Regions from separate parts of the Limnohabitans sp. JirII-29 genome, predicted to be linked through region 2. Evidence: predicted binding sites of a transcription regulator. Region 2 holds the regulator's gene; each other region holds the start of a gene.

Region 1 (4,217 bases), on a different contig from region 2:
ACTGCCAAAGGCGTACACCGCCATCAACGCAGGTAGGCGCTGTTGCAGCAGAGCAATGATGGGGCGAGAGTCCATTGGGCTATTGTGTCGCAACGCAGAAGCGAAAAAAAACCTCGCAAAAATTGCGAGGCTTTTTTTGAGTTGAGTCATAGCAACCAAAGTCACTGCGACGCAGCATGAGAGTGCAGGGCAAGGCGCAAACGCGCTGACAGTGGCATCGCCACGGCAAGCGGTTGCAACGCTGCCCTGTGCTCTCAGGCAAGGAGAGCTTACATGCCCATGCCGCCCATGCCGCCCATCCCACCCATATCAGGCATACCGCCGCCAGCAGCTTCTTCTTTCGGAGCTTCTGACACCATGCACTCGGTGGTCAACATCAACGAAGCCACGGAGGCTGCGTTTTGCAGCGCGGTGCGGGTCACTTTGGTTGGGTCCAAGATACCCATTTCGATCATGTCGCCATAGGTGTCGTTGGCAGCGTTGAAGCCGTAGTTACCTTTGCCAGCCAACACCGCGTTGACCACCACCGATGGTTCGCCACCGGCGTTGTACACGATCTCGCGCAGAGGCGCTTCGATGGCTTTCAACACCAGCTTGATACCGGCTTCTTGGTCAGCGTTGTCACCCTTGATGGTGCCAGCGGCTTGACGGGCACGCAGCAAAGCCACGCCACCACCAGCCACGATGCCTTCTTCCACAGCAGCGCGGGTGGCGTGCAGGGCGTCTTCCACGCGGGCTTTTTTCTCTTTCATTTCGACTTCGGTGGCAGCGCCCACTTTGATCACGGCAACACCGCCAGCCAACTTGGCCACGCGCTCTTGCAGTTTTTCGCGGTCGTAGTCAGAAGTGGCTTCTTCGATTTGCACGCGCACTTGTTTGACGCGGGCTTCGATGTCAGCAGCAGCACCTGCGCCGTCGATGATGATGGTGTTTTCTTTGCCCACTTCGATGCGCTTGGCTTGGCCGAGGTCAGCCAAGGTTACTTTTTCGAGGGTCAAGCCCACTTCTTCAGCGATCACTTTGCCGCCGGTCAAGATAGCGATGTCTTCCAACATGGCTTTGCGACGATCACCAAAGCCAGGTGCCTTGACAGCCACAACTTTCAAGATGCCACGGATGGTGTTGACCACCAAAGTTGCCAAGGCTTCGCCTTCGACTTCTTCGGCAATGATCAACAAAGGACGGCCTGCTTTGGCAACGGCTTCCAAGGTGGGCAACAGGTCACGGATGTTGCTGATCTTCTTGTCAAACAACAACACGAAGGGGTTGTCCAACAAAGCAGCTTGCTTCTCGGGGTTGTTGATGAAGTAGGGCGACAGGTAGCCGCGGTCGAATTGCATGCCTTCCACTACGTCGAGTTCGTTGTTCAACGACTTGCCGTCTTCCACAGTGATCACGCCTTCTTTGCCCACTTTTTCCATGGCGTTGGCGATGATTTCACCAATGCTGTGGTCGCTGTTGGCAGAGATCGAACCGACTTGGGCGATTTCTTTGCTGGTGGTGGTGGCCTTGGTGGCTTTCTTCAGTTCTTCGATCAAAGCAGTCACTGCTTTGTCGATGCCGCGCTTGAGGTCCATGGGGTTCATGCCTGCGGCCACGTACTTCATGCCTTCGCGCACGATGGCTTGTGCCAACACGGTGGCAGTGGTGGTGCCGTCGCCAGCGTTGTCAGAGGTCTTGGAAGCGACTTCCTTGACCATCTGGGCGCCCATGTTTTGCAACTTGTCTTTGAGTTCGATTTCTTTGGCCACGGACACACCGTCCTTGGTCACGGTGGGAGCGCCGAAAGAGCGCTCAAGCACCACGTTGCGACCCTTGGGGCCCAGGGTCACTTTGACCGCGTTGGCCAAAATGTTCACGCCTTCAACCATGCGTGCGCGGGCTTCGCCGCCGAAAATTACGTCTTTTGCTGCCATTTTGAATTCTCCAGATATTTGATTAGGCGACCACGGCGAAGAGGTCTTCTTCTTTCATGACCAACAGCTCTTCACCGTCGACTTTGACGGTTTGGCCGCTGTACTTGCCGAACAACACGCGTTCGCCAACTTTGACGTTCATGGCGAGCAGTTCGCCTTTGTCATTTTTCTTACCTGGGCCAACGGCCAGGATTTCGCCTTGATCGGGCTTTTCAGCAGCGGAATCAGGGATCACGATGCCAGAAGCGGTTTTTGTTTCGCTTTCGATACGTTTAACGATCACGCGATCGCCGAGAGGACGAAGTTTCATTGCATCTCCAAATTGGAACTAAAGGATTGAAATTACCTGGAGTCGGGTGCGAGTTGTTAGCACTCGACGCCATTGAGTGCTAATTTTAGGGCATGTCTGTGACATTTCAAGGGCAGGGGCCAAATCAGTGGGGTGTTTTGTTCAGCCTGAACCCGCGCGCGTCAGGGCAGATCGAGGTTTTCTGCCGGTGCGGTGGCGTTGCGTGGGCCCACTTGTCCCAAACGGGCCTTGAGTGACTGAGGTTGTCCGGTGATCAACGCCGCGTAGTTGGTGGTGTTGGAAAGCACCTTTTTCACATAGTCACGGGTCTCGTTGAATGGCACGTTCTCGGCCCAGATGGCACCTTCCAAGACCGGACCTGCCCCCTCGTTGGGCGCACGCCAACGGCGTGAGCGGCTTGGGCCTGCGTTGTAGGCCGCAGCGGCCAAGGGCATCGAGCCTTCAAAGCTGTCGAGCACCAATTTCAGATAACCCGTGCCGATGGCTATGTTGGTGTCGCGGTCGGTGATTTGGTCGGGTGTGAAACCGTTCATGCCGATCTTGCGCGCGGTCCACTTGGCGGTGGCGGGCATGACTTGCATCAAGCCCGAGGCGCCCACGCCAGAGCGTGCGTCCATCACAAAGCGGCTTTCTTGGCGAATCAAGCCGTACACATACGCTGGGTCGAGGTTGATGTCGCGTGCACGTGCAATGACGCTGTCTTTGAAGGGCATGGGAAAGCGCTGTTCAAAGTCCATCACCTGGCGCGTCTTGTCGCTGGTGTTGATGCAGCGGTCCCACACCTGGTGGTCGCAGGCCAGCTGAGCGGCTGCGAGCAATTCGCGGTCGCTCATCAAGCCGCTTTGACCTTGGGCATTGACCAGGTTGGTGGCGTAGTTCCATTCGCGCACACCTTCAGACCGCAAACCGATGGCCATGGCATACAGCGCACGTTGCAAGGAAGGGTTGTTGCGTGCGACTTCCATTTCTTCTGGCGCCGGTGGCGCAGGGCGAGCGGGGGCGGTCACTTTGCGGCCCAACTCTTCCAGGGCCAGTTGCTCGTAAAAGCCGCGTACGCCAGCAATGCTCTCTAGCGCGGCGGTGGCTTCTTGTTGCACTTGAGGCGTCACGCGCTTGCGTGCCAGCAAGGCGCGGGCGTGCCAATAAATCCAGGTGGGGTCGCGTCGTGCGTCGGGGCTCATGGCCTGAATGGCCGACTCCACCGTTGCCCATTTCGGGCTGTTTCCTGCGCGCAGTGCTGCGCGGGCTTTCCACGCCAACATGTCGTCATTGAGGTCTTTGTCGTGGGCCACGCGGGCGAAGTGGTCCAGCGTGTCTTCGTCCAGACGCATGGCCGATTGACGGCCAATCACCCCCCACACCCAGTGGCGTTCTTCGGTCGTGAGGTAAGGCTGCCATTTGTTTTTCATCAACCTGGCGGCTTCGTCTGCATCGGTGGCGGCCACCTTGACCAAAGCCATGACCACCAACTCTTGACGTACTTTTTGTGGGGCCGCGATGTGCTTGGCTAAGAATTTGAGGGCGTTGTTGTTCAAGTCAGTCACCGCGTTGGCGGCATCTGGCGCCACGATGAACACCGCATTGCGTGCCGTGCGTGGGCGGTTGTGTTCCATCATCAGGCGGGCTTTGCGCCAAATGTCCAAGGCCGTGAATTGCTTGTTGAAATACAAGCGGTCTGCTGCCAGCGTGCAGCCGTCATCGGCCTCGCGCATGCCCATCCAGTTGCGTCTTACCTCGTCTGCCAAATCGGGTGTTGCCCGTGGCCCTTTTTCAAGCAGCTCGACGGTCAATATGTAGCAACGCAGTTCACGGTCGTCGCGCATGCGGTAATGCGGGTGTTCGTCGCTCAGTGTGGTCCAGTCACGTCGACTGCCCAGCAGCAGCAACCAATCGTTGCGCAAGCGGTCTTCTTGGTAGGTGCCGGCATAGCGGCTCAGGTAGCTGCGCACCTCTTGCGTGCTGGCTTCATCTAGGCGGGCTTTGAGTTCCCA
Region 2 (4,217 bases):
CAGTTTGGGTGCTGCTTTGGCGCGGGCTTGTGACACCACACGTGCCTGTGCCTGGTAAGCCACAGCGGCCTGTGCCTGTGTGGCTTCTAAAGCGCCCAAGTCGGTGGCGGCATCGAGTTGCGACAGCCGTGTGCGCCATTCTTGGTAAAGGGCGGGGAGCTCCTGCGGTGTGCGTTTGAAGCGGCGCGCCAGTGACATCCACAATGACATTCGTTCATCCAGGCTGTGCAAACGCTGAGGGTCCAGCTCGGTATGTCCCAAGTAGCTGTGCAAGGAGTGCGCCACATCGGCGGCTTGCGCCAGGCTAGACGCCAGCACATCGACCCAGTTGGCAAATTCAGCCTCCACGCTGGCTTGGTCTTGCAGCACATCTTGTGCGCGCGCCAGTTGGTGCAAGGCACCGTTGTCTTCATCTTCCAGTGCGGCTATTGCAGCGCTGGTCGCGTCCATCAGGGCTTGCGCGTTGGACAAGCGCGTGTGCTGCGTGTTGAGCTCGTCCCACTCGTCGCTGCCAGGCGAGAGTTTGTCGACTTCAGTCATTTGCCAAAGCAGGCGTTCACGTTCTTCTTGCAGTGTGTGTTGTGCGTTGCGTGCATCTTGCAGTGCTTGCACGCTGCGTCGCCACGTGCTCCATAACTGACCCAATGGCCCTAAGCTCACACCCGCGTAGGCGTCGAGCAAGCCCCGCACTGCGTCGGGGCGGGTCAGGCTTTGCCAGGCGTGCTGGCCGTGGATGTCGAGCACTTTGTCGCCCAAGGCCCGCAACTGGGTGGCAGTGGCTGGGCTGCCGTTTATCCAGGCGCGGCTTTTGCCTTGTGCGTCGATGGTGCGCTTGAGCAACAAGCTGTCGGCGGGTGCACTGTCAGCGTCAAAGCCTTCTTCGTGAAGCCAACTGTGTAGATCCGTGTTGACATCAAACTCCGCACAAATCTCAGCCCGTGCAGCGCCTTCGCGCACCACGCTGGCGTCAGCACGCGCGCCCAGGACCAACTGCAAGGCGTCAATCAAAATGGATTTGCCCGCACCGGTTTCACCCGTCAGCGCTGTGAAGCCACTCGACAGGTTCAGGTCGAGTTCCCGCACGATCACAAAGTCGCGCAAAACGATGTGCTGCAAGCTCATGCCACGCCCTCGTTCCAGTGCAGTTTTTTACGCAAGGTGTCAAAGTAGCTCCAACCCTTGGGGTGCAAAAAGCGCGCCTTGTGTTGCGAGCGACGCACGGTGATGCGGTCCCCAATCAACAAAGAGGCCAACGATTGCATGTCAAAGTTGGCACTGGCATCGCGCCCGGCCACGAGGTCGATCACGATCTCTCCGGGGTCTGCCAGCACGATGGGGCGGTTGGAGAGGGTGTGTGGCGCAATTGGCACCATCACCCAGGCCGGCAAAGAGGGGTGCAGCAAGGGGCCCCCTGCTGACAGCGAGTAAGCGGTTGAGCCCGTCGGTGTGGCAATGATCAAGCCATCGGCGCGTTGATTGGCCACAAAGTGGCCATCCACTTCCACCCGCATCTCCACCATGCCCGAGGTGGCACCACGGTTGACCACCACGTCGTTGAGGGCCAGGGCGTCAAACACACAATGCCCATCGCGCCAGACCTTGGCGTGCATCATGGCGCGGTTGTCTTCTTCGTATTCACCGCGCAGCATGGCTTGCAAGGTGTCGGCAAAGGCGTTCAGCGGAATGTCGGTGATGAATCCCAGTCGTCCTTGGTTGATGCCAATCAAGGGCACTTGGTACTGGGCCAGTTGTCTTCCATAACCCAGCATGGTGCCGTCACCTCCCACCACCAAGGCCAAATCGCAGTGTGTGCCAATGCCTCGTACATCCATCACTGGGTAGCCCGACAATCCGGTGTTGGCAGCGGTGTCGTGCTCCAGAACAACTTCACAGTTCTGCGCGTGCAGAAACTGTGCAATGCTCTCCAGGGTCAGCCGTGTAGATGGCTTGGCACCGCCCGCCGTGGGTAGTTGGTATTTTCCGAGCAGTGCGATGTGGCGAAACTTCGATTTCATAGCCAAATTACATCATTAAAATTCGAACAAGAAATGACCATGCTAGACGATCGCGCCAAGTTACTGCTCAAAGCGCTGGTAGAGCGCTACATCGCCGACGGGCAGCCCGTCGGTTCACGCACGCTCTCGCGCGCAACTGGCATTGAACTGTCGCCCGCGACGATTCGCAATGTGATGTCTGACCTGGAGTCTTTGGGCTTGATCGTCAGCCCGCATACCTCCGCCGGACGCATTCCCACCGCGCGTGGTTACCGGTTGTTTGTGGACACCATGCTCACCACCGACCGAAAACAGCTGCACACGCCGCAACTGGTGGCGGATCAACCACAGAAGGTCATCGCCAACGCCGCGCATTTGCTGTCTGACTTGTCTCATTTCGTCGGCGTGGTCATTGCCCCGCGACGCAGTTCGGTGTTTCGTCACATCGAGTTTTTGCGTTTGTCGGAGAAACGCTTTTTGGTCATCATCGTCTCGCCAGAAGGCGATGTGCAAAACCGGGTCTTGTTCACAGAGGCTGATTACACGCAGTCGCAGTTGATTGAGGCCTCGAATTACCTCAACCAACACTTCTCGGGCATGGCCATTGAGCAGGTGCGTGAAAAGCTGCTGCTGGAAGTCGAGTCCCTGCGTGGAGAGATCGCCACCCTCATGCAAGCGGCGGTGCAAGTGAGCACCGAAGCTTTGACCCAAGTGCAAGACGATGTGGTGATCAGTGGCGAACGCAACCTCTTGTCGGTCAGCGATTTTTCCAGCGACATGGGCAATTTGCGCCGCGCCTTTGATTTGTTTGAACAAAAGGCGCAATTGGTGCGCTTGCTCGATATCTCGGCCCAAGCCGAAGGTGTGCGCATCTACATCGGCGGCGAGAGCCAGATTGTTCCGATGGAAGAGCTTTCTGTGGTCAGTGCCCCTTATGAGGTGGATGGCCAAGTGGTGGGAACCTTGGGCGTGATTGGCCCAACCCGCATGGCCTACGACCGCATGATTCAAATTGTGGACATCACGTCCAAGCTGGTCAGCAACGCCCTCAGCCACAAGTAGCGCTGTCACCGGTGCAACTGCTCGCCATATGGATTGCGGGAAACCCTCTGTCTGAATTGCGGTTTTTACCCAAAGATGCCAAGGTTTCTGCAACCCTTTAAGAAAGATGTACTTATGACACTCACGCGTTGGCTCAAATTGAACTGTGCCGTGGCGTTGACCGCCGTGGCTTTGTTTGGCATGTCCGCACAGGCTCAAACTGCCCCTGCGTCAAACGGCAAAACCGAAATGCTATGGTTGGGCCAGGCCGGTTTTCGCATCAAGTCGCCCGGTGGAAAAATCATTGTGATTGACCCCTGGCTCAAGGGCGGTCCTAAAACACCGGCCAATATCAAAAATGATTTTTCAGCGTTGGGCAAGATAGACCTGTTGTTGGTCACCCACGCCCACGTGGACCATTTAGGCGATGCACCCGAATTGGCCAAACTCAACAACACCGTGTTGTATGGCCCCGCTGATATGGTCACACCGCTGATCACGCTGGGTGTATTGCCTGCCAACTTGGGTCATCGGTTCAACAAAACCGGTAGCGTCAAACCTTTGCCTGGCATCAAGGTCACGGCGGTGGCTGCTGAACATTCATCCTTGATCGTTTGGAACAATCCTGCGACCGGCAAAAACGAATCGCATCCTGCGGGCGAAGCGGTGGGCTACATCATTGAGCTGGAAAACGGCTTCAAGATTTGGCATATGGGCGATACCGGTTTGTTTGGCGACATGAAATTCATCAGCGAACGCTACAAACCTGACCTCGTGCTCATGCCGATTGGTGGCAACTTCACCATGGACCCAGAGGACGCTGCTTTTGCCGCCCGCACCTGGATTCAACCCAAGATGGTCATGCCCATGCACTACAACTCCAACCCTTTGACCAAAGGCACGTTGGCAGAGTTCCAAGACGCCATGAAAGGCAGCCCCATCAAAGTGGTGCCCATGACCGAAGGGCAGACGCTGGAGTTTTAAGCCTTACGCACCCCGAACAAAATGCCGCAGGTCACCAGTGCCAGGCCTGCGAGCACGTTCAGTTGCATGGGCTCCCCCAACACCGCCAACGCGCCCAAGGCAGACAAGCCTGGCACGAGGGCGGTGATCATGGTGGAACGCACGGGCCCATAGTGACGAATCATCATGTTGAACGTGATGCCCGAAATCGCCACCGAC
Region 3 (4,217 bases), on a different contig from region 2:
GGGTCAAGGTGTTCTTGAGCCATGCTGGATCGAGCACGCCCACCACAGCGCCTGCGTAAGTGCCATCGGCAAATCGCAACGGAACTGCACGCACAAAGAAATGCCCTAGAAGGGTGGCGACTGACGCCGCAAACGGTCCGTCATCGGCATGTGTGCCAGCTTCCTCGGCAATTTTTGAAAAATCGGCTTGGAAATCATTGCTGGGCAGCGACAAGATGGCGTCGCCTGCCGTGTTGACGATCAAGATGGCCAGATACGGAACGTCTGCCGAAGAGCTTTTTGATTTGAGCAAAGCATCTTTTTCTGTCAGCCCAGGCCCGTAACGCTCAAACGAATCGCGGGTGTGGACCAGGATATCGTCCACGTGTTGGGTGCGCGCCTGGACACTGAGTGCCACCAGTTTGGCCTCAGCGTCTGCTTCAGCCCACGCGCTGTCTTGGACTTGTTGACGCGCGCTGAAGACATACAGCCCGACCAAAGACAAGAGCATGCACGCCACCACCGCCCAAGTGCCCCAAATCAAAACACTTTTTCGTTGCAGCCACGTGGCCTTTGCCGCACTACGCATGACGACATGCCCCACAAAACATGGTCACCCCGTGCCTCAGATGTAGCGTGCCTGCCAATAGGCCCGGTCTGACAGCTCTGCCCAGCGCAGTTGCTGGCGTAAATAAGCGTAGTAGCTCTCGTACACCGTGCGCGAAAAGGCATCGCCTTCGACCACACTGCGAATCACGTCTGGTGTCTTTTTTCTGTACTCTTTCACGACATCGTTGGGGAAGCGCAAGATCTGGAGTTTTTTGATCGCACGCAATCGATCCAGCGCATGGGCATTTTCCGCATAGAAATGCGCTTGCGTTTCAGTGAACTCACCCCAGCAGTAGCTCTCCATGATGGCGCGGTGCGAGGGCGACAACTTGTTCCACAGCGATTGGTTGATCAGCAACTCCAGGGTGTGCCCGGGCTCGTGGAATCCGGGTGCGTAGTAGTAGTCACACACGTCTTGCAAGCCCATCTCCAGATCACTCCAGGGAGCCACCCACTCGGCACCATCCAGGCGGCCATCCAACAGCGCGGGCTTGATGTCAACGGCGGGCAAGGTCACAGGCTGGGCACCCAAGGCTTTGAAGATCTCACCACCCAGACCAGGGTATCGAATTTTGAGACCTTTCACCGATGCCAAAGAGGTGATGGGTTTGGTCATCCACCCCCCCATTTGGACACCTGTATTGCCGCATGGCATGGGCACTACACCACGCTGTGCACAGAGTTGATGCCACAACGCATAGCCTCCGCCATGTCGCAACCAGCCGTAATGTTCCACGGCCATCATGCCAAAAGGAACCGTGGAAAAGAAATTGAAGGCGGAGGATCGCGAGGTCCAGTAATACGCTGTGGAATGCGCCATGTCGATCTCGCCACTGGCCACCGCATCGAACAATTGCAATGCAGACAGCTTGGTTTGGTTGGCAAACACCACCTCAATCGTCAGCGTGCCACCCGACATGGCTTTGACCTTAGAGGCCATGCGCTTCAAGATATGGGCCGGCCCTGACAAGGTATCTGGCCAAGCGGCAACCAGCCGCAAGTTCACATGGCCCTTCGACACCGATGGCGCTTGGGGCTCAGAAGCCGCAGATGCGGCGCTTGGCAATATCGAGGCCATTGCTGTCGCACCCAGCATGCGACGCTGATGATCGACTTCCTTGTGTATACCAGCCACCATAAATAAACCTTTTTATTTAAAAATAAGTAAAATAATTATATTTGGTACTAACAAGAAAATTGACACTTTTTATTTAATTTTGGTAATGATGTATTTGTCACACGCTGCAAAAGCGGAAGCAATTTAGGGTAAACCCCTGAGAATTAGCACTCCAGATCGAAGAGTGCTAATATTGCATAACTGGTAACCGAAAGGGCTACACATGACAACACTCACACAATCTGCATTGACCGTCACCAACCCATGGGCGATGGTGCCGCCGCTGGGTAACTTGGATGCTTATATTTCAGCAGCCAACCGTTTGCCCATGCTCACGCTTGAACAAGAGCAGGAATTCGCACGCAAATTGCGAGACAACAACGACATTGAAGCGGCCGGAAAGCTGGTGCTCTCACACCTGCGCTTAGTGGTGTCGGTGTCACGCCAGTATTTGGGCTACGGACTGCCGCACGCCGACTTGATTCAAGAAGGCAATGTGGGGCTGATGAAAGCAGTCAAACGCTTCGACCCCGACCAAGGCGTGCGTTTGGTGAGCTACGCCATGCACTGGATCAAAGCCGAGATTCATGAGTACATCCTGAAGAATTGGCGCATGGTCAAGGTGGCCACGACCAAGGCACAACGCAAATTGTTTTTCAACTTGCGCTCCATGAAGCAAGGCTTCAAGGCCGATGCGTCAGCCATGGATGCCGATACCCACCGTGACACCTTGAATCCACTAGAAGTGGAGGCTGTGGCACACAAGCTCAATGTCAAAGCCGAAGAGGTGGTGGAGATGGAAATGCGCATGGCCGGTGGCGATGTGCTGCTGGACCCCACTTCCAGCGACGACAACGAAGATGCGTTTGGTCCAATTGCCTATTTGACCGACGCCAACCACGAACCCACGGCCATGATCGCGGCGCATCAGCGCGATGTGTTGGCGTCTGATGGCATTGCCGCCGCACTGAATGTGCTGGACGAACGCAGCCGCCGGATTGTGGAAGAACGCTGGTTGAAGGTGGAAGACAACGGTTCAGGCGGCATGACGCTGCATGACTTGGCCGCCGAGTACGGCGTGAGTGCTGAGCGCATCCGTCAAATCGAAGTGGCTGCGATGAAGAAGATGAAGACCGCCTTGGCTGAGTACGCTTGAAACAGCATGGCTGACTGACAAAGGCCGCTGTCACAGCGGCCTTTTTTATTTCAGCAAGGTTTTGATATCTTCTGCCAAAGCTTGCGGCCCGCTGCCATAGCGGCTGAACAAACGCAGGTTGCCCTGGGGGTCGTACACATAGCTGCCCGCAGAGTGGTCCATGGTGTAGCTGGTGGGTGTTTTGCCATCGACTTTTTTGTAATACACCTTGTAGTCTTTGGCCACGGCGGCCAACTGCTCAGGCGTGGGGATGAATGCCACAAAGCTGGGGTCAAAGTTGCCCATGTAGGCCTTGAGCAATTCAGCTGTGTCACGCGCGGGATCCACCGTGATGAACACGCCTTGCAGTTTGTCGCCATCAGCGCCAAGCAAACGCTTGACCTCGGCCAACTCGGTCATCGAGGTGGGGCAGACATCCGGGCACTGGGTGTAGCCAAAGAAGACCACCACCACCTTGCCTTTGAAGTCGGACAAGCTGCGCGTTTGGCCGTTGTGGTCGCTCAGCGTGAAGCCACGCGCGTAGTCAGCGCCTGTGATGTCGATGGCTTTGAAGCTGGGTTTGTCGGGACTGCAAGCCACCAAGGTGGCAATGGTGAATGCGCTCCAACAAGACAAAAGTGCGCGTCGTGTAAACATAGGCATCACAGGTAGTGGTCGATCAAGAGTGCCGCGAACAGCAGACTCAAATGGATGAGTGAAAAGCGAAAGGTTTTACGCGCCAGGGCATCCGAGTAGTTGCGCCACAAAGCCCAGCCATAAGCACAAAAGCCCAGACTCAACAGCACGGCACTGACCAAGTAAAGCCAACCGCTCATGCGGTAAATGAAAGGCATCAAACAAGCCGCAAACAAGACCCAGGTGTAGAGGACGATTTGCAAACGGGTGAATTCGTTGCCGTGTGTGACGGGCAGCATGGGCAAACCTGATTTGCGATAGTCCTCCACACGGTAAAGAGCCAGGGCCCAAAAGTGCGGTGGGGTCCACAAGAAGATGATCAAGAACAGAATCAGCGCCTCAGGCCCTACATCGCCTGTCATGGCCGCCCACCCGAGCACGGGCGGCATGGCCCCCGAAGCGCCCCCAATGACGATGTTTTGTGGCGTCAAAGGTTTCAAGATGACGGTATAGACCACGGCATAACCCACAAAAGTGGCAAAGGTCAGCCACATGGTGAGGGGGTTGACCCAGACATACAGAATCCAGGACCCAACCGCACACATCGCGGTTGAGAACAGCAAAGTGTCGCGATCGCTCAACTCACCTTTGGCGGTAGGACGCCAGGCCGTGCGCTTCATGCGCGAGTCGATGCCTTTTTCAACCAGGCAGTTGAACGCCGCGGCAGCACCCGAGACAAAC

The links. Region 2 encodes HrcA, which represses chaperone genes, less so after heat shock. Its sites were predicted from a motif close to TTAGCACTCNNNNNNNNNGAGTGCTAA; they were not measured.
Region 1: groES (co-chaperone GroES) is a predicted target of HrcA. The motif match lies at 2,283-2,309, and genes of this name have one in related genera.
Region 3: rpoH (RNA polymerase sigma factor RpoH) is a predicted target of HrcA. The motif match lies at 1,870-1,896, and genes of this name have one in related genera.

The regions. Positions count from the first base shown of each region.
Region 1 covers NZ_NESB01000002.1:174,780-178,996, forward strand. The annotation lists gene B9Z39_RS03575 (nucleotidyltransferase domain-containing protein) at 1-75, opposite strand, end outside; gene groL (chaperonin GroEL) at 270-1,916, opposite strand; gene groES (co-chaperone GroES) at 1,939-2,226, opposite strand; gene B9Z39_RS03590 (lytic transglycosylase domain-containing protein) at 2,388-4,217, opposite strand, start outside.
Region 2 covers NZ_NESB01000006.1:186,936-191,152, reverse strand. The annotation lists gene recN (DNA repair protein RecN) at 1-1,122, opposite strand, end outside; gene B9Z39_RS11415 (NAD kinase) at 1,119-2,015, opposite strand; gene hrcA (heat-inducible transcriptional repressor HrcA) at 2,055-3,056, shown strand; gene B9Z39_RS11405 (metal-dependent hydrolase) at 3,237-4,019, shown strand; gene B9Z39_RS11400 (DMT family transporter) at 4,016-4,217, opposite strand, start outside.
Region 3 covers NZ_NESB01000013.1:62,874-67,090, reverse strand. The annotation lists gene B9Z39_RS16060 (ATP-binding protein) at 1-568, opposite strand, end outside; gene B9Z39_RS16055 (TRAP transporter substrate-binding protein) at 605-1,528, opposite strand; gene B9Z39_RS17025 (hypothetical protein) at 1,506-1,694, shown strand; gene rpoH (RNA polymerase sigma factor RpoH) at 1,929-2,861, shown strand; gene B9Z39_RS16045 (SCO family protein) at 2,907-3,503, opposite strand; gene cyoE (heme o synthase) at 3,503-4,217, opposite strand, start outside.